Linked DNA regions of Spirosoma aureum. The protein of the gene in region 2 interacts with the protein of the main gene of each other region in a pairwise test. Links are inferred from orthologs where the notes say so. Each region holds a gene or a part of one and is shown on either strand. Other genes may lie near its edges.

Region 1 (10,080 bases), 260 kb from region 2 along the record:
ATTCGAGCGTATAAGCCGCTGATACTTTCGAAACGGCATAATGGCTGTTAGGTTCTACTGGATCAGTTTCTTTGGGAGCCGTGCAGTTAAATCCATACTCTGAACTACTTCCGGCATGGATATAAACCATGTCGGCCGAGCAGTTTTCCAGAATATTTACCGTACCCAATACATTGGTTTCGTACGTCAGTCCTACATTTTTCTGTTTACTGTAAGCGCCATAAGCCGCCAGATTAAAGATCGTTTTGGGTTTGATTTTTCCAAAGACGTCCTGTACGGAGGTATTTGACAGAATGTCGCAGTGAACAATATTTTCGGCCGGGACATCGAGCAGTTTTAGCCTCCAGGCTTTTGTTGCGTCGTGTGTAAGTGCGAAAACATCTTTACGTACGCGGAATAACTGTTCAAACAGATTCGCGCCAATGAAGCCACTGGCTCCGAAAACAACGATAGGGCCCTGCAGTCGGGCGATTTTTTCTGGTAGCAAAATGGGGGCAGACTGATTCATTCAGGCCGCAATATTACGGCAAAAGGGTGGATGTGTTGTATTGAAACGCAGTTTTATAGCCAACGGCAACGGAACCGGCCACTACTTCAGGCTACCTGAACGGACAAATACCGCTCAGTAACTTCTGCATGAGCCTGTTCATACTGAGCAGGTGTCATGGGTAGATAATGCCATTCGAGCCGGTTTTCCATGTAAGATACGCCTTTGCCTTTTACTGTTTTGGCAATCACAACTTTGGGTTTACCATTTGAAACAGCGGTCAGTTGATCGATGGTTGTCAGGATTGCCTGCACATCATGACCATCTACTTCAACCGTGTCAAATCCCATGGCAGCCCAGGTACGGATATCGGCGGTATCACCCAGCACATTGGCCGTTTGGTCGAATCCCTGCAAACCGTTTTTGTCAATCAGCACCACCAGATTATCCAGGCCACGCTGAACGGCGAAATGGGCGGCTTCCCAGGTTGTGCCTTCGTTGGTTTCACCATCAGACATCAGCACATACACCCGCGAATCTTCACCGAGTAACTTACTTGCCTGAGCAATGCCCGACCCAATGGGCAAACCGTGACCAAGCGAGCCTGTTGCGAACGGAATTCCATCGTGTTTATTAGGAGCCGGGTGAGCAGGGAGCGTTGTCCCGTTTTTGTAATAAGTTGCCAGAACCTCGTCGGAAATCTCGCCGAGGTGGTTCAGACAGGCATAAAGCGAGGCTGCGGCATGGCCTTTCGAAAGCAGAAACGAGTCCTGTTGGCGTTTACGCATGATTAATGCGGCAATCATCAGGTCTACACAGCTCAATGAACAGCCAATATGACCTGCGTGAGCCTGGTTGTAAAGACTCAGAATTTTTAGCCGAAGCTGGCCCTGAAGCGTTTGAAAGTCGGTGGCTTCTGTTGTCAATGTCGTAGTCGGTTGATTCAGGTATTTGCCTACTCGCCGTAGCGATAGGTAGAACCTTTGAAGTCAAAAATAGTAATTTTTTCGCCAGAACGCCCCTTAACTAATACTATACGGTCACGATCGTTCGGATCGATGCGTTGGATATAGGAGGCATCCTTAGGTAAATAAACGTTTACCAACTGGGCATCTAACAAGGCTACGGGCGAGTACGTTCGATCCATTTTCTCGGAAAAAATCTGCCTTTTTTTATTCGGATACAGAATCGTATCGCCTGGTGTATACAACTCTTTTAGTTTTTGAGCCGATGACCAATAAGGATTAGGAATACGGGCTTTGTCAAAATACGTGTATTTAGGCGCTTCGTCGGCGTAAATATCGACCAGAAGCTGAACGATATTGCCTGTCTGGATGAGCAACGCAATGGCAATCGGCAGGCTAAACCACCAACGGAGCGTGACTAGCTGGCGCAGGCCCATCGCTATCAGAATACAAACGTAAGGGAACGAAAATCCAGAGTAACGCTGCGTAATACCGAACGTATGCCCTGATCGCCAGGCCATAAACAACAGAAATAAGGTAGGCACAAAAGCCAGCAGCAGTAAAATCACAACCAGCCGTTTCTGGTCGGCATTCGTACGATCTACAACATACCGGCCAATTAAGTATACGAACGGCACAACAGCTGACAGTACGAGCAGGCGAAGCGGTTCGACGGAATAGAATGGAAGGCCCACCAGAAACAGGAACGGAACCACAGCATATACCCAGACCGGCGGCTTCGATACCGTTATGTACCGGTGAATAATAACCGTTGAAACCGCTCCTAACCCTAGCGCCAGTATCGAATTTCGAATACTGACCAGAACGGCAACCATGCCATTGGTAATGATAAACAGATCGGAAAAAATAGGTACAGCCCGAACGGCAATGTTAGGAATCGTAGCGGGCAGAATAATCCCGAAGCCAGATTTATACGGATTCGTGAGGGCAATGTTCTTGTAGAAACTGGCCTGATAGTTCAGGGTGAAGAATGTGTATTTTCCGCCACCGTAAATAAACCAAAGTGAAACCAGGCCTAATCCAATCGCGCTGGTTAGCCCCAATGTTATCCAGGCTCGTGAATTGCGCAGATATAAAAGTGCGTATAGGCCGTGGCAGAGAAAGACCGTCACGGTTAAATAATGGGATAGAACCGATGTTACGAATACCAGTCCGTAAGCAAGATAGAGGACGGATAACGATGGCGTTTTGCTGCCAGCTGGGGGGCTCGAACGTACCCGCTCCATGATCAGCAGGAACAGGTGAGTACCCAGTAACGTCAGGAAAAACGTCATGGAATAGTTACGGGCAATGTGGCTGTAGGCAACAAAAAACGGCTCAATGGCTGCAATGCCGGCACTAATAAGCGCCAGTGAGTCCGACCGGAAGTGCCGTCGGACAAACACAAAGAGAAGCCAGACGATCAGGGTGCTGAAGATGACGGAAGGCATTCTCAGGGAAGTATCACTCAACCCAAACACTTCCATCCAGAGCCAGAGCACACCATAATAGGCAGGGCTATTGCCAATATCGCCCCGGATGTTGGCTTCGATGAAGTCATTGAAAGTCTTCGGTTTCCAGAATTCGGCCGGAGTGAAATACGTTTTGCTGAAAACATCCTTCTGATTGAAGCCTTCAAGGCAAACGCCCTGGCTAATGAGCAGCGTCGATTTTTCGTCGAAATAAATACCGTATGTACCGACACGGTATAAACGAAGTGCCAATGCCAGTATAAGCAGGGCACTCAGTAAAACTAGCGTTGTACGCGATGATGGGGTGAACATTGCGGCAAAACTAGCGCAAAATCCCAGTTCTCACAGCTTGAGAATCGTGAATTCTACTCGCCGGTTCTGTTTGCGCTTCTCTTCGGTTTCGTTGCTGGCTATTGGTTTGCTGGGTCCCCAGGCCTTCGTCTGGATGCGGGCCTCCGCAATTCCTTTGCCTATCAGGTATTCTTTAACAACCCGGACCCGGTCGGCAGAAAGCTTCATATTTGGTTCCCAATCCCCCTGATTGTCAGTATGCCCTTCGATCAGAATTTCCATCGCTGGGTAGGTGGTCAGCATAGCGGCCATCCGGTCCAGCTCACTGTTAGCGCCCGGTAATAAGTTGAACTGACTCTGTTCAAACAGCACCTCGCGCATGGTTATTTTCTGGCCAGCCTCAATCTTAACCAGTATCAGATTCCGTTTGATATCACGGAATCGCTTGTCTTTACTGAGATCAAGGGTTTCAGTAGTTGGAAAATAACCTTCTTTGATGGCTTTAATCGTATAGATTTTCTGCGTGGGCAGAATCAGTTTGTATTCGCCCGTTTCGGGGTCATAATCGGCTTTTGCCGTTTCTTTGTTTTCGTCGGCCAGACCAGAAATTACTTCCGAAGCTACTGGTTTTCGGCTCTTTGAGTCAAGCACCTGACCCGATATGATGGCAACCGGATCGGGCTTGATGGCAGGATACAGTTTAAGCCGAAAAATATCATCTTCGCCCAAAGAACCCGCCCTTGAACTCAGATAGGCAAAATCGCCGGAAGCAGGAATGGTAAAATAACCGTCCCATTCTGGCGTGTTGATCCCTGACCCCAGATTTTCGGGCTCACTCCAATTGCTCCACGTATCATCGAGTCGGCGTGTTACAAAAATATCACCATTGCCATAGCCCGGATGACCGGCGGACGTAAAATAGAGTGTACGCCCATCGACCGCCAGAAAAGGCGAACTTTCGAAATCGGCTGTGTTCACAACGGGACCCAGTGAGACCGGTTCCGACCAGTTTTTGTCAGCCTGTTGCAGCGCAACGTACAAGTCGCGGTTTCCACGGGTATCTTTGCGCTGCACGGCCAGAATGATCGCCTTGCCGTCGGGAGAGACGCAGAACTCCAGCTGATTTTTTTCGTGCAGATTATAGTTGTTGGCAATTTTACATTCGACGGGCTGCGACCATCCTTGCCGGGTTTTTGTCGATCTGGAGATACCGAACGACAACCCTCCATCAGGACGGTATACATTGATGAGATAGGCCGTACGACCGTCGGGCGAGAGGCCGCTGATGGCATTATCGCCGGTATTATTGATGGGAGCACCAATATTTACCGCTTCACTCCAACCAGGTGGATTTCCCGAAGCGCCTGATTCCAGCGTGGAGAACCACACGTCTTGCCGGTCGGACCCGCCCATATTGGCTTTATTGAAATTTCGGGTAAAATAAAGTGTCCGGCCATCGGGTGCAATGACGGGAGCAACTTCCTGCCCTGGCGAATTGACCGTTTTTCCCAGATTTTCCTTTACTATTTCCTTGGGTATATCTTTCGATACATTTATGCCAACCGCAATTGGTTTCGTATCTTCTGAGATACCGATGGCATCAATCTGGTTTATGCCCGGCACGGTAGAACCATTGAGTACTACCTTTATCTGATCGCCCACAACCGCCGAATCTTTCAGCATAATCCGTAGTAATGGATCTTGGCGGGGAGCTGGATTGTTATTTTTATAAACCTGATGTTCTTTCTTTTGGCTGTCAATGATCAGCACCTGCACAACTGCGCCAGGATTCACATTTTCGCCAATAACGATTTGCCGGATCGTACTTGGCTTCTCAAAGGCAACCTGAATCCACTCATCGGCAGTGCCATCGGCACCCTTAGGTGCCCATGCCGAGGGGCTTTCACCAAGTTGGGGTAGTTTATTGGGTTTCCCCAAAGCCTGCGACGCTCGGTATTGTTCGCCACTCGTCTCTCCTTTCTTTTCGGACGAAAAGCCAACAACACGGCTAGCCCACAGAACCTGAGTTGCGTTCTGGCCCTGAGGTCCGGGCTGGTCGTTGGTACGTCGTTGTGGCTCGGTCGAACGAGGCCCGGCCGGTTGCGCTGGGCTGACCGCACCGGCCATCATTATCAATAAGCCTGATAAGATGCTCCAAACTCGCATAAACTATGAAAAGGTAAGCAGAACATCGTTCGTACGGAGGGTCTATTTCTGACGAACATCAACCCTTTAACTCGAAATTACTAATTTAGATTGTGTGTGGTAAGTTACGAAAACTTAATTGGTTAAAACCTTATAATCCCAGGGTTTGAGCGTAAGGGACATATCCTGTTTCAACTCCATTGGCTGGCGGCTGAATACCTCGGTATAGACGCCTTCGTACCCTTGTCCTGACAGGCGGAATGTTTGCGGTTTGCCGCTCAGATTTATCAAAACAGTTACCCGGTCGTTCTCATGTTGACGAGAAAAGGCGTAAATGGTCTCATCATGATCGGTCACAATTTTCTCGGCCATTCCTCCAGACGTGCCGTTCCAGAGAGCTCTGTTCCGGTGTTTAAGGGTCAGCAACGTTTTAAAGAAATCACTCTTGGCATAAGTACCCCACGAAATGGGGTCTTTTTCGAAGAAAGCCAGCCGTTTATTTAGATTGGATTCCATTCCATTATAAACCAAAGGCATTCCCTCCAGAGTGCTGCTCAGCACGATAAAGGCATCCGCCGATGGGCCAAATGATTCTGCCAGTGTACCATTATTTGTATTTTCGTCGTGATTCTGCGTAAATAGCATCTGATAATACCAGGCAGGGAATCTCTTTTGGTTACTGGCTCGCAGAGTATCAAGACTGCTAGCCGGAAGTTTTCCCTGGGCAATATTTTTCATCATCGCGAACATAGCCCAGCCGTAATTCATGTTGAAGCAGTTTTTAAACTGTTCCGGATCGTCTTCCCATTCAGCCAGCATGAATACAGTCTTGATTTTATCCAGTTCCGGGCGAAGCTGAGCCCAGAAATCATCGGGTACAAAACCGGCCACATCGCAGCGGTATCCATCGATATCACATTCCTTGATCCAGTACTGCATCGCATCGATCATGCCTTTACGCATATCCGGATTATCGTAATTCAGGTCAACAACGTCGGTCCAGTCGGTTGCTTTTCCGGTTTTTGGGTCAACGGGTGTTGTCATTTTTCCCTTTATGAGCGTGTACCAGTCTGGATGTTCTTTCACCCAGACATGATCCCAGCCCGTATGGTTAGGCACCCAGTCTAAGATCACCCGCAGACCAAGTGCATGAGCACGTTTTACCAATGATTTAAAATCGGCCAGTGAGCCGTATTCTGAATTCACGGCTTTGTAATCAGCAACGGCATAGGGACTGCCAAGGGTGCCTTTTTTGTTTTTCTGGCTAATTGGGTATATCGGCATCATCCAGACGATATCGACACCTAATTCTTTTAAGCGGGGAAGTTGTAATTCAATGGCTTTGAATGTGCCGGCGGCAGAAAACTGGCGGGGATTGACTTCGTAAATAGTAGCGTTTCTGGCCCAGTCGGGGGCAGGTGGAGCGACTACAGTTGTGGAATCAGTGGGATTGGAAGCTTCAGTTTGCGATTTTTTAGTTTCGCGGCAGGCCATTGTCAGCAACAGGGTGCTGAGTGAGATGGCCATGTATAATTTCTTCATAAGTACAATCGTGCGGTACGTGTCGGTTAAGTGTTACGGGTAGCCTGGGTTGATCAGGCTATGATGGGTTGATGTCCATCTTTTAATGTCCTGATGGCCTCTAATGGGTCAGGGGCTCCAAAAACCGAACTGCCAGCCACAAGTATATCAGCACCTGCTTCCAGTAAAGCCGGCGCATTTTTCTGGCTCACACCACCGTCAATTTCAATTAGTGCAGAGGAGCGGTTTGCAGCAAGTAATTGCTTTAGTTTTGCTACTTTTCGGATGGTATTGGGGATGAACGACTGCCCCCCGAAACCTGGGTTGACAGACATGATCAGCACAACATCGATTTGTTCCAACACATCTTCAAGGCCAGCAACGGGTGTGTGTGGATTGAGGGCTACTCCCGCCCGACACCCCATCTGCCGGATATGTGTAAGTGTCCGGTGAAGGTGGGTACAGGCTTCGTAATGGACATGAATCACCGATGCACCCCCTTCCGCAAAAGCATCAATGTAACGATCGGGTTGAGTAATCATTAGGTGTACATCCAGTGGCTTCTGGCAGTGCCTGCGAACAGCCTCCAGAATCGGAAAGCCAAACGAGATATTCGGAACAAACACACCGTCCATTACATCGAAATGTAAATAATCGGCTTCGCTGCGATTTATTAGTTCGAGGTCCCTTTGCAAATTAGCAAAGTCGGCGGCTAGTAGCGAAGGTGCAATGAAAGGCTTATTCATAGTTGTCCGGGAACAATAGAAAACCAATCGTTTGAAAAGAAAGGCTTATTCAACGGTTTTCGTAAACGGCTTACTTTTTTATCCTGTAAAACTAAGTTTTTTTGCTTGAACAAGGAAACAAACCCAATATTGGGTGTTCGTTTATTAGGATAATTTAGCAGTTGAGTAGTTGTATCCGTAGAGAATTTGGCTAATTGAGCCTGCTCAGTCGCAAAGAACAAATTATCCGGATAACCCAGTTACATCTATTGCCAAATTACCTTCTTTGCCAAATTGGATTAATCGTCAATTATAACGTATCGTATGACACCCCAGGAGCATATTGCTGAATTAACTGACCGTCTGAACTATTATAACCATCAATACTACCAGAATAGCGTTTCTGCAGTAGACGATTTTACGTTCGATCAATTGCTGGCCGAATTAGCTGCTCTGGAGACCCAGTACCCCGAATACCGTCGGCCAGATTCGCCAACCGCCCGCGTTGGTGGAACCATAAGCAAGGAGTTTTCGACGGTTTATCATCGGTTTCCAATGCTTTCGCTGGGGAACACCTATTCGGAAGAAGATCTTGTTGAATTCGATAATCGCATTCGGAAAGGCCTGAATGGGCGAGAGTACGACTATGTCTGCGAACTGAAATTTGACGGTGTGGCCCTAAGTATGACCTATGAGAATGGAGTTTTAGTGCAGGGCGCAACGCGGGGCGATGGAGTTCGGGGTGATGATATTACCAATAACATTCGCACCATCCGAACCGTACCCCTGCGCGTGCCACGAGGAGGGGGTGAAGGGCAGGGGAGGGTGGATGCTGACCATCCAGTACCTCCGGCTTTATTTGAAGTTCGGGGAGAAGGTTTTTTGCCACTGGCTGAGTTTGAGCGGATCAATAAAGAGCGCGAAGACATTGGGGAACCGTTGCTGGCCAACCCCCGAAATGCAGCCTCAGGTACGTTTAAACAGCAGGATTCAGCAGCTGTGGCCAAACGGCGACTGGACTGTTACCTGTATTCTTTTCTATCGGACTCGGACGTATTCAGAACGCATGAGGAAAGCCTGATTGCCATGAAAAATTGGGGATTCAATGTTTCCCAGACCTGGAGAAAGTGTGCCGATATTAAAGAGGTTATGCTCTATATCAATGAATGGGAAACCAAACGGTTCGACCTGCCATTGGGTACTGATGGGATCGTTATCAAAGTAAACCGATATGATCAGCAGCAGGAACTGGGCTTTACGGCCAAAAGTCCACGCTGGGCTATTGCCTTTAAATACAAAGCTTTAGCGGCCAGTACCGTACTAAATGGTATCCGGTATCAGGTGGGTCGAACGGGAGCCGTTACGCCCGTTGCGCTGTTAACCCCTGTATTGCTGGCCGGAACCATTGTGAAACGGGCATCCCTGCATAACGCCAACGAAATCGAGCGGTTAGGCGTCATGTTGAACGATACCGTTTTTGTAGAAAAGGGGGGCGAAATCATTCCAAAAATTACGGGTGTTGACCTAAATCGGCGTACCGATCAAAGCCACCCTATTGTTTACCCGACTACCTGTCCGGCCTGCAACACACCGTTGGTTCGGAAAGAGGGTGAAGCCAATTTTTATTGCCCCAATGAACAGGGGTGTCCTCCGCAGCGTCAGGCTCGATTTGAGCACTTTATCCAGCGTCGGGCCATGAATATTGAAAGTCTCGGCGAAGGGAAAATCGAATTACTTATCGATCGTGGACTGGTACAAACACCCGCTGACCTATACGCACTGACCTCTGCTGATTTACTGGGTATTGAAAAAGTGTTCGAAGATGAGGAAACCGGTAAGCGCCGGGTCGTTAGTTTCCGGGAAAAGACCGTTGAGAATATTCTGACAGCTATTGAACGCTCAAAAGCGCAGCCATTCAGGAATGTGCTGTTTGCCTTGGGAATTCGCTATGTGGGGAATACAACAGCAGAGAGGCTAGCCGATTATTTCGGCTCGATGGATGCCATTATGAACGCGAGCCAGGAAGCCCTGCTGGCCGTTCCGGATATGGGTCCACGCATTGCCGAGAGCGTTGTCGAGTGGTTTGCCAACGTCGGGAATCAGGGCTTTGTCAATCGATTACGGGCGGCAGGTTTGCAATTGGCTGGTGAGAAAAAAGAGGTCGAGCGTGAAGGCGACACGCTGGAAGGGAAGACATTTCTGTATACTGGCACATTTGCTAACTTCAGCCGGGAAGACCTTGAATCCCGAATTGCAGCCAATGGTGGGAAAGTGCTTAGTGGTATTTCCAAAAAGCTCAATTATCTCATCGTTGGCGAGAATGCCGGGCCGTCGAAAGTGGAGAAGGCGCAAAAACTCAACGTACCCATGATTAGTGAAGATGAGTTTCTGGCGATGCTGACAGTATAAATGCCATTGATAATGAATTTATTACTTTTGTAGATGCAGGTCTTTTACAAGGAATCGAACCTCAA
Region 2 (10,241 bases):
GAAGTTCTTGGCGATAGTTATGCACAGGCTAAAAAGGTGAAACGCGTCTTACTTTGCACGGGGAAAGTGTATTATGACCTGTTGGACAAGCAGCAGGCTGATCAGCGTGATGATGTAGCTATCGTTCGGCTGGAACAGCTGGCTCCATTGCCTAAAAAACAGTTGGATGCTGTACTGAGTCAGTACAAAAAAGCGGAGCTATTCTGGGTACAGGAAGAACCAGAAAACATGGGATACTGGTCTTACCTGTTGCGTGTCGGCATGGGTCTGCCGATTATCTCACGGAAGGCTGCGGCTTCGCCAGCAACGGGTTACCCCAAAATACATACCCAGGAACAAGCAGACATCGTTCGCAGAGCGTTTGAATAACAAGGAGTTTTGCCATTTGTGGTTTATCGTTTTAATAGAACGATAAACCACAAACCAAGAACCACAAACTATAGAAAAATGGCCGTTGATATGAAAATTCCTCCAGTGGGGGAATCCATTACCGAAGTTACTGTTGGCACCTGGTATAAGAAAGAAGGTGATCATGTAAAAATGGACGACGTTCTCTGTGGACTCGACTCCGATAAAGCGACGTTTGAATTAACGGCCGAAGCCGACGGAATCCTTCACATTCTGGCACAGGAGGGCGATGTGTTGCCGATCGGCGCCAGCATTTGCACAATTGATAACGGCGGTAGCGCACCAAGTGCGGCCCCGACACCTGAGCCAGCCAAGGCTGAAGTGCCTAAACCTGCAGAACAGGCGGCTCCTGTTGCCGAATCGACTCCGGTTTCACAACCAGTTGCCGAACCTGCAGCGGCACCAGTCGCAGCAGCCACGGGTGGTAGCGTTGTGGAAATGAAAGTCCCTGCTGTTGGTGAATCAGTTACGGAAGTGACTATTGCCTCGTGGAGTAAAAAAGACGGCGATCAGGTTGCTCTCGACGAAGTTTTGTGCGAACTCGAATCTGACAAAGCCACGTTTGAACTCCCTGCCGAAGCGGCCGGAACGCTCCGGATCGTAGCCCAGGCAGGCGAAACGTTGCCCATTGGCGCATTGATTGCGAAGATTGAAACGGGTGCCGCAACTGCCCAGCCAGTAGCCACACCACAACCTGCTCAACCCGCGCCTGCCGCTCAGCCTGCAGCACCTGCTGAAGCCGTCAGTAATGGTCAGAATGGTTATGCCGCTCATTACCCTTCACCGGCTGCCGCTAAAATTCTGGATGAAAAAGGTGTCAGTGCGCAACAAGTGCAGGGAACCGGTGTTGGTGGACGTGTAACCAAAGAAGATGCGCTGAAAGCGTCGCCTGCTCCGGTACAACCCGCAGCACCTGCTGCACAACCTGCACCTCCGGCCCAACCTGCCGTGGCTAAACCCGCAGCACCAGCACCGGTTGTCGCTGGCGAACGTGGTCAGCGCCGGGAGAAAATGACCTCCCTGCGCCGGACAATTGCCCGCCGATTGGTTGCTGTTAAGAATGAAACGGCTATGCTGACTACCTTCAATGAGGTGGATATGAAGCCGATCATGGATCTGCGGAACAAATACAAAGACAAATTCAAAGAGAAACATGGCGTAGGGCTTGGCTTCATGTCCTTCTTTACGAAGGCTATTTGTGCCGCTCTGAAGGAATTCCCGGCCGTAAATGCTCAGATCGACGGAGATAGCATCATTTATAACGATTTCTGTGATGTTTCTATCGCTGTTTCGACGGAGCGCGGGCTTGTTGTACCCGTTATCCGGAATGCTGAAAAGTTAAGCTTTGCGCAAATCGAAAAAGAGATCGGCAGGCTCGCCGGGCTGGCCCGTGACAATAAGCTGACCATTGAGCAGATGACCGGCGGTACGTTCACTATCACCAACGGCGGCACATTTGGTTCAATGCTTTCGACGCCAATTATTAACGCACCCCAGTCAGCTATTCTGGGTATGCATAATATCGTTGAGCGGCCAGTTGTCGTGAATGGTGAAATCGTGATTCGGCCAATCATGTATGTCGCTTTATCGTACGATCACCGCATCATTGATGGGAAAGAATCGGTTAGCTTCCTTGTCCGTGTGAAGCAGATTCTGGAAGATCCCGCCCGTCTTCTGCTGGAGATGTAGTAGAAACGAAAAAAGTATAAAAAAGCCCTGCCAGGATTCCTGGCAGGGCTTTTTGCGAATTGAAGATTACTCCTTGATCAAACTCACTCCCGTCATTTCTGGCGGTTGGGGAATACCCATGAGTTGCAGGATGGTTGGGGCGATATCAGCGAGTTTGCCATTGTTTAGTGCTAGATGATAGTCTTTATCAACCAGGATGCAGGGCACCAGATTGGTCGTATGCGCTGTGTTAGGCGTACCGTCGTCGTTACGCATGTACTCCGCATTACCGTGGTCGGCGATGATGATCGTTGCATAGCCATGTTCCAGCGCAGCTTCTGTAACAGCTTTGGCGCAGGCATCGGCCGTTTCAGCAGCCTTGACTACAGCCTCAAAAACGCCCGTATGACCAACCATATCCGTATTGGCAAAGTTGAGACAAATAAAGTCGGGCTCCTCGCTCATCAACTCCGGAATGATGGCATCGCGGATGTCGAAAGCAGCCATTTCGGGCTTCTGATCGTAGGTTTTTACCGGTATTGTGGTCGGTACGCCTTGTTCGTCGTAGATAACCATCTCTTTAGGGGATGGACAGAGTAGACGCTTTTCGCCAGCAAAAGGCTCCTCGCGACCACCCGAAAAGAAGAACGTTACGTGCGGATATTTTTCCGTCTCGGCAATTCGAATCTGTTTTCGGCCTGCCTCGGCGATCACTTCACCCAGTGTTTTTTCCAGATTGTCTTTATCAAAAATAACTTTTACGCCCACAAATTCGCTGTCGTAATTGGTCATGGTGATATAATCCAGTGCCAATTTCTTCATGCCCTGTTCGGGGAAGTCTTTTTGGGTAAGGGCTTGAGTGATTTCGCGGCCACGGTCGGTGCGGAAGTTGAAGCACAATACCACGTCGCCCTCTTCAATAAGGGCCACCGGAGATCCATCGGCTTTAGCGACAATGATCGGTTTCACGAATTCGTCTGTAACGCCAGCGTCGTAGGAAGCCTGTAACGCACTGATGGCTTCGTTGGTGAGAAGTCCCGTTCCATGAACCATAGCATCATAGGCAACTTTAACGCGTTCCCAGCGATTATCGCGATCCATGGCATAATAGCGGCCAATTACGCTCGCGATTTTTCCCGTTGAGATCGCCATATGCGCCTGCAAATCGGTCAGATAGCCAACTCCACCTTTAGGATCTGTATCGCGCCCATCCGTAAAAGCATGGACGAATACATCCGTCAAGCCATGGGCTTGAGCGATGGAAAGAAGACCTTTTACATGGTCGATGTGTGCATGAACACCACCGTCTGAGACCAATCCGATAAAATGGACTTTCTTGCCCTGTGTTTTGGCATAGGTCAGTGCATCAACCAGTACAGGCTCATGATCAAGGGTATGCTCATCAACGGCTTTATTAACCTTAACGAGATCCTGATAAACGATTCGGCCAGCGCCCAGATTCATGTGACCTACTTCCGAATTGCCCATCTGCCCGGCTGGCAAACCAACCGCCAGTCCTGATGCTTCCAGTGTACTGTTAGGGTACTTCGGATACAGCGAGTTCATGAAAGGCGTACTGGCCGATTCAATGGCCGATACGTCGGGTTTGAGCGGGATACCCCAACCGTCGAGGATGATGAGAATGACTTTTTTGTTCATAAGTTCAATGAGTGATTGAGCGAAAGGGTGAACTAGTAAAAAGTGGACGCTTTATCGTTCACTCATTCGCTAATTCACCCTTTCGTTCACTAAGATTATGCTGTTGAATTAAGTACGTAAGCAGTTGGCGGCAGCAGCGTAACGTGATTTGATAGACTTCTTCGAAAACTTCGGGTCCTTCGTAGTAGGGGTCTGGAACATTCGGTTCGTCGTTGACGTCGGGGTCAAATTCACGTAGCAGAAAAATAGTGTCGTTGGAATACAGTCCTGTACTACGGTAGTTTAGCTTTTCAATGGCTTCCAGATTAGTCTCATCCATCGCCACGAAATAATTGAACAGGGCCAGATCGTCGCCAGTGATGCGCCGGGCGCGGTGGGTGAGTGTCAGACCATGTTCGAGGGCGTTTTCCCGTGTTCGACGATCAGATAGCTGACCAATGTGAAAAGACGCCGTGCCAGCCGAATCACATTGAATAAGTTTGCTTAATTCCTGTTCTTCGACTAACGTCCGGAATACGCCCTCTGCCACTGGCGACCGGCAAATGTTACCATAACAAACGAAGAGAACGTTTATCATAAAGGATGAATGCTGAACGCTACAGAAACATCATGTCGCTTTCAGCATTATTTTTCAATCGGTTCATTTTTCTCGTCAACGATGACGAAAATATCTTCGGTAGGCTTTTTCATCAGGTATTTTTCCCGTGCATACTTTTCCCGAAGCCGGTCATTGCCCAGCACTTCGCGACGTTCGGTTTGGACTTTCTGGATTTGGGTCTGGTAGAAGGTCGCTTCTCCTTCCAGTTCGCGCAATTTCCACCAGTTCCGGATTTGCATCGGAAGGTCATTCGCATCAAAAAACGTCATCCATGCCAGCAGGCTTAAGCCAGAAGCAACATAAAAATTGCGCAGATAATGGAGGAGACGGTTTAGCATAGGGTAGGAGCAAGGGGTGCGGGGCGCAGAGCCGGGTTGTCAGTAACCTCCCGGCTCCGTGCCCCTTGCTCCCTGCTAAAATTTAAGTCCTGGGAAGTACGCAGTTTCGCCCAATTCCTCTTCAATACGAAGCAGTTGATTGTACTTGGCCATCCGGTCAGAACGTGAAGCTGAGCCCGTTTTAATCTGGCCCGTATTCAGCGCCACGGCGAGGTCCGCAATCGTTGCGTCTTCGGTTTCGCCGGAACGGTGCGACATGATGTTTTTGTACGCATTGCGTTTCGCCAGATTTACCGTATCGATTGTTTCGGTCAGTGAACCGATTTGGTTTACTTTCACCAGAATGGCGTTGGCTATACCCTTATCGATACCTTCCTGCAGGCGTGTTACGTTCGTCACGAACAGGTCATCGCCAACAAGTTGAGTTGGAGTGCCTTTCAGCGCATCGGTATGTGCTTTCCAGCCTGACCAGTCGTCTTCGGCCATGCCATCTTCGATCGACAGAATTGGGTATTTGCTAACCCATTCTTTCCAGTAACCCGCCATTTCGGACGAAGTCAGCTTGTCGCCGGTCGATTTTTTGAAATGATAGACGCCTTCAGCTGCATTGTAGAATTCGGAAGAAGCCGCATCCATAGCAATCCAAACGTCTTCGCCTGGGCGATAGCCTGCTTTCTCGATGGCTTGCAGAATCGTCTGGATAGCCTCTTCATTCGACTTGATGTTCGGAGCGAATCCGCCTTCGTCGCCCACATTAGTCGCCAGTCCCATGCCTTTCAGCACTTTTTTGAGCGTGTGGAAGATTTCTGTACCCCAGCGCAGGGCTTCCGAGAAGCTTGGTGCATTGGCGGGCATAACCATGAACTCCTGGAAATCGATGGAGTTATCGGCATGGGAGCCGCCATTGAGGATGTTCATCATAGGCACTGGCAACGTGTTGGCATTAACTCCGCCAACGTACCGGTACAGGGGCAGACCTGCTTCCTGAGCGGCTGCTTTTGCCACGGCCAGAGACACGCCGAGAATGGCGTTGGCACCCAAACGGCCCTTGTTTGACGTACCGTCTAATTCGAGCATAATTTTATCAATCATGCTTTGCTCGTAGACCGAAATTCCAACCAGTTCGGGGAAGATAAGGTCATTTACGTTCGAGACGGCTTTAAGGACACCTTTACCGACGTATATTTTTGGATCGTCGTCGCGGAGTTCGACAGCTTCATGGGAGCCAGTGGATGCGCCCGATGGAACGGCCGCACGACCCAGATATCCGTTTTCTGTCCGAACGTCTACCTCAACGGTCGGGTTGCCTCGCGAATCCAGAATTTGTCGGGCATGAATGCTTTGAATGGTACTCATCGCAGAAAATAAGAAGGGTTAACAACGAAAAAGCCAATTTTTTCAGCCATGACTACCAAGTCGTTAGGCCGATTGGCGAACCGGCAGCAAAGTAACGAAATACAAGGCAAAACTTTTTATGTATGATAGAGGATGTATGATACAGTCTGGCAGAACTACCTACATCCTCTATTATTTTACATAGCCAGGCCCCATGAGGAGCTGACCGGGTCGCTGATTTGTCTGTTTATTGTTTTCAATAACAGGGGTTCCATTAACCAGCACCCACGAAATACCAGTTGTGTAGGCATGAGGCTGGTCGTAAGTGGCCCGGTCAGAAACGGTTTTTTCATCGAACAGAACGATATCGGCCGCATAACCAGGACGAATTAACCCCCGGTCGGTTAATCGGAAACGCTGGGCCGGCAGTGACGTCATACGTCGAATTGCTTCTTCGAGCGGAATAATATGACGCTCGCGGACATAACGGCCTAAAACACGGGCGTTTGTGCCATAAGCACGCGGATGTGGCATGCCTGATCCTAATTTAGCGACCCCCGCGTCCGAGGCTATCATGGTGTTCGGATAACGAAGAATGGTTTCAACGTCGGTCTCCGACATTGTATGATATACCATCTGAATCCGTTTCAGGTTGGCCTTTTCCATCAAATCCATCACAAGATCGGCTTCGGTTTCAGCGGAATTTTTGCGCCCTAACTTCTGGTTAATTTGATTGATACTGAGGCCATTGAACGTTGTATCGGGTTTGTAATTCGCCACGACCGCATATTCGTAATTCTTGCGCAGGTTTTTTTTGAGGCTCTCCAGCATTTCGTTCCGGATTTTGGTTCGGCTGGCTGAATCCCGAAAGCGCGCCAATACGGCTGAATCGCCATCGGCTAGTGCCCACGATGGTATGATGCTTTCCAGCGACGTACTCGAAGCCGTGTAGGGATACTGGTCTACTGTCACATCCAAGCCCTCGCGTCGGGCGGCTTCAACCATAGCCACTGTTTCGGTACTATTGCCCCAGAGCGGTTTGCTGGCCACTTTAAAATGTGAAATTTCGACGGGAATGTGCGCTTCGCGGCTAATCTGAATCGCTTCTTCCACGGCTTGCTTTACATTCTGCCCTTCATTGCGGATGTGTGAAGCATAAACACCGCCATAACGGGAAGCCATTTTTGCCAGGTTGACAACCTCGGGTGTACGGGCATAGGTGCCGGGCGTATAGATCAGCCCGGTTGACAGACCAACCGCTCCGTCTTTCATAGCCTGCTCGACCAGTACTTCCATGTCGGCCTGTTCGCGGGCGGTTGGTTCGCGGAAAGCCATTTTCATCACTTTCATACGGACCGTATTGTGGCCGATCAATGACCCCACATTCACCGAAATGCCCTGCATCCGCAGGGTGTCAAAATACGTGCGCAGGTTTGTACTGGAACCTCCACAATTTCCTGTAATCATGGTTGTAACGCCATCGTAAACGAAATTTGGAGCGCCGGGCTGCGCTTCTAAACTACCTTCTACATGGGTATGAACATCAATAAAGCCAGGCGCTACAATTAGTCCACTGGCGTCGATTGTTCGATTGGCATCGGTTGATGGTATAGTGCCAATCCGCACAATACGCCCATTCTGAACGGCAACGTCGGCATGTATCCACGGATTGCCCGTGCCGTCGACGACACGACCGTTTTTGATAACGAGATCGTAGGGTTGTGCATTGGCAAATAACGAAATCAAAATAGATAGAATTAACGAGAGAAAACAGTGCTTCATAGTTTGGATGAACTTGTTCAAAGAGGTTGATTCACTAATCAATATGCGCGTTTTTTGGGGGAGAACCAAATCGTCTGGATGGCTACCCAGAGCAGATTGATTGATGGGATCGATTAAGCATTATATTTGACTAGTTCAAATCGCATAAGTAGCAGTAACCGTCGATCTTGCCTGTTCGCCAATCCTTTCCCAGTTGCCTGATGAAACACTTCCTGACTTATCTAACTCTATGTGGTGCTGTACTGAATGGGTTTGCTCAGCCAGCAAAGACCATTTTTTCGACACCCCTTAGTCCGCGTCTGGCTAATTATCAGATTGACGTGAAACTGGACCCAATCACGAAAAAACTCGATGGGCAGGAAACCTTAACGTGGCGCAACGCATCCAGCGATGTTATTCGGGAACTGCAGTTTCACCTCTACCTGAATGCCTTTCGCAATGATCGGTCAACGTTTATGCGCGAATCGGGTGGGCAGTTGCGGGGAACCGAAATTGACCTTAGTTCGAAAGAAGATCCGTATGGATCCATCGAGGTTTTATCGATGAAAACCAAAGAAGAGCCGCTGGCCTATAAATACATCCAGCCTGATGACCAAAACGAAGACGATCACACGGTTATTCGTGTACCCTTATCGAAACCCGTTGGGCCGGGCGAGACGATTACGCTCGATATAAAGTTTCGGGCCAAGCTCCCAAAAATATTTGCCCGTACGGGTTTCAGCCGCGACTTTTTTCTGGTTGGTCAGTGGTTTCCTAAAATCGGGGTGTATGAGCCTGCCGGAACGCGTTATGCCACAAAAGGCCAATGGAACTGTCACCAGTTCCATGCTCATTCGGAGTTCTACGCCGATTATGGGGTTTATGACGTAAACATTACAACCCCGAAAGAATATTGGGTTAGTGCTACGGGGCTCTATCAGTCCGAAAAATTATTCTCAAATGGCACCAAAAAGATTCACTACCACGCCGAAGATGTAGTCGATTTTGCATGGACGGCCTCTCCTCATTTTCAGGTGGTGAATGATACCTGGAAACGACCGTCTGGTGGGGAGGTAAAGCTGGAACTGGTTATGCAGCCGGAGCATCGACACCAGGCCGAGCGACATTTGACGGCAGCGAAAGCAGCGCTGGCCTACTTTGATAAGCATTTGGGGAAATATCCGTTTCCCAATTTAACGATCGTTGATCCACCCTTGCACGCCAGTGGGTCGTTTGGCATGGAATACCCAACCTTCATTACGGCCGGCTCGGCCTGGTTTCTACCTGCCGGAGCCCGATTCCCGGAAGAGGTAACGATTCATGAATTTGGTCATCAGTATTTTATGCAACTCATAGCGTCCAACGAGTTTGAGGAAGCCTGGCTGGATGAAGGGTTTAATCAGTACTACGAGGGTCGGATTATGGACGCAACGTATGGAGTCCGGTCATCGCAGTTCGATTTGCTGGACTTTAAAATGGGCGATATGGAAAGTTCACGGTCGAGTTATGTGCATCAGGATAACCCGGCCATTGGCTCGTCGTTTGGTAATACGTGGCAACTTCCGGAGGGGCAATACGGCGTTCTGACTTATTCCAAAACGGCAACCTGGCTGAAAACACTGGAGGGATTGGTTGGTCTGCCGGTGATGGACGAAATCATGCAGACGTATTTTATTCGCTGGAAATTTAAACACCCTGATGCCGATAACTTCATTGCGATTGTGAACGAAATTGTGACGAAGCGACTTGGTACCAAATACGGGGCCGATATGAACTGGTTTTTCGATCAGGCATTATATGGCGACAATGTTGTCGACTATGAACTGAGCTCGCTCAAAAACCGGAAGCGCGATGGCCAGCAACAGGCCATCATAACGGTTCAGCGTAACGGCGATGGAAAAATGCCTGTGGATGTGCTGGTTCATTTTGACAATGGAAAAGAACTCATGTTGTTCTGGGATGGTAAAGCGCGTCAGCGGCAGTTTACGCTCACCGAAAAAGCCAGAGTTTTGTGGGCAAAAGTAGATCCGAAGCAGAAAATCTACATGGATACCGACCTGAACAACAACAGCCTCACGCTTGAACCATCATCGGCCCCGGCGGCTAAATTTGCCACTAAGTTTTTGTTCTGGATTGAAAATTGGATGCAATGGCTGGCCTGGCTGGCCTAATTTTACGCTTTTTAGATAATGACCTTCTCCGAAATAACCAGTACGTTAACTGCCCGGTTTGGTCTGGAACTACAGGCCAATACGCAAAATCTGCAACCCTATCTTACCGTTCCAGTCAGTCAGCTGGTCGAAATCTGTCAGTTTCTGCGCGATGACGACCGACTATTTTTCGATCTCCTGGCCTGTGTTACGGCTATCGACAACGGTTTGGAGGCTGATACGATGGAGGTCATTTACAACCTTACATCAATTCCCTACGAGCATAATCTGATGCTGAAAGTGGTTGTGCCGCGAAAGACGGCT

The links.
Region 1: the proteins of eno (region 2) and rpe interact in binary tests that used the Escherichia coli proteins (3 or more experiments, as listed by UniProt). The link is inferred for Spirosoma aureum from one-to-one orthologs.

The regions. Positions count from the first base shown.
Region 1 is NZ_CP050063.1:6,514,457-6,524,536, reverse strand. Bases 5,792-8,600 are described here. They hold rpe (ribulose-phosphate 3-epimerase), read right to left. Parts: upstream 7,628-8,600; coding sequence 6,956-7,627; downstream 5,792-6,955. Other genes in these bases: ligA (NAD-dependent DNA ligase LigA), read left to right, coding at 7,931-8,600; G8759_RS25955 (alpha-amylase family glycosyl hydrolase), read right to left, coding at 5,792-6,902. Also shown: G8759_RS25975 (NAD-dependent epimerase/dehydratase family protein), read right to left, coding at 1-508; G8759_RS25970 (transketolase), read right to left, coding at 595-1,413; G8759_RS25965 (glycosyltransferase family 39 protein), read right to left, coding at 1,443-3,236; G8759_RS25960 (OmpA family protein), read right to left, coding at 3,267-5,381; more of G8759_RS25955, read right to left, coding at 5,496-5,791; more of ligA, read left to right, coding at 8,601-10,015. UniProt on the Escherichia coli protein: Catalyzes the reversible epimerization of D-ribulose 5-phosphate to D-xylulose 5-phosphate.
Region 2 is NZ_CP050063.1:6,768,802-6,779,042, reverse strand. Bases 3,888-6,857 are described here. They hold eno (phosphopyruvate hydratase), read right to left. Parts: upstream 6,028-6,857; coding sequence 4,747-6,027; downstream 3,888-4,746. Other genes in these bases: G8759_RS26895 (N-acyl-D-amino-acid deacylase family protein), read right to left, coding at 6,199-6,857; G8759_RS26905 (septum formation initiator family protein), read right to left, coding at 4,360-4,671; G8759_RS26910 (low molecular weight protein-tyrosine-phosphatase), read right to left, coding at 3,888-4,312. Outside these bases: G8759_RS26925 (2-oxoglutarate dehydrogenase E1 component), read left to right, coding at 1-369; odhB (2-oxoglutarate dehydrogenase complex dihydrolipoyllysine-residue succinyltransferase), read left to right, coding at 448-2,097; gpmI (2,3-bisphosphoglycerate-independent phosphoglycerate mutase), read right to left, coding at 2,164-3,735; more of G8759_RS26910, read right to left, coding at 3,794-3,887; more of G8759_RS26895, read right to left, coding at 6,858-7,788; G8759_RS26890 (M1 family metallopeptidase), read left to right, coding at 7,989-9,938; G8759_RS26885 (NADH-quinone oxidoreductase subunit C), read left to right, coding at 9,957-10,241. UniProt on the Escherichia coli protein: Catalyzes the reversible conversion of 2-phosphoglycerate (2-PG) into phosphoenolpyruvate (PEP). It is essential for the degradation of carbohydrates via glycolysis.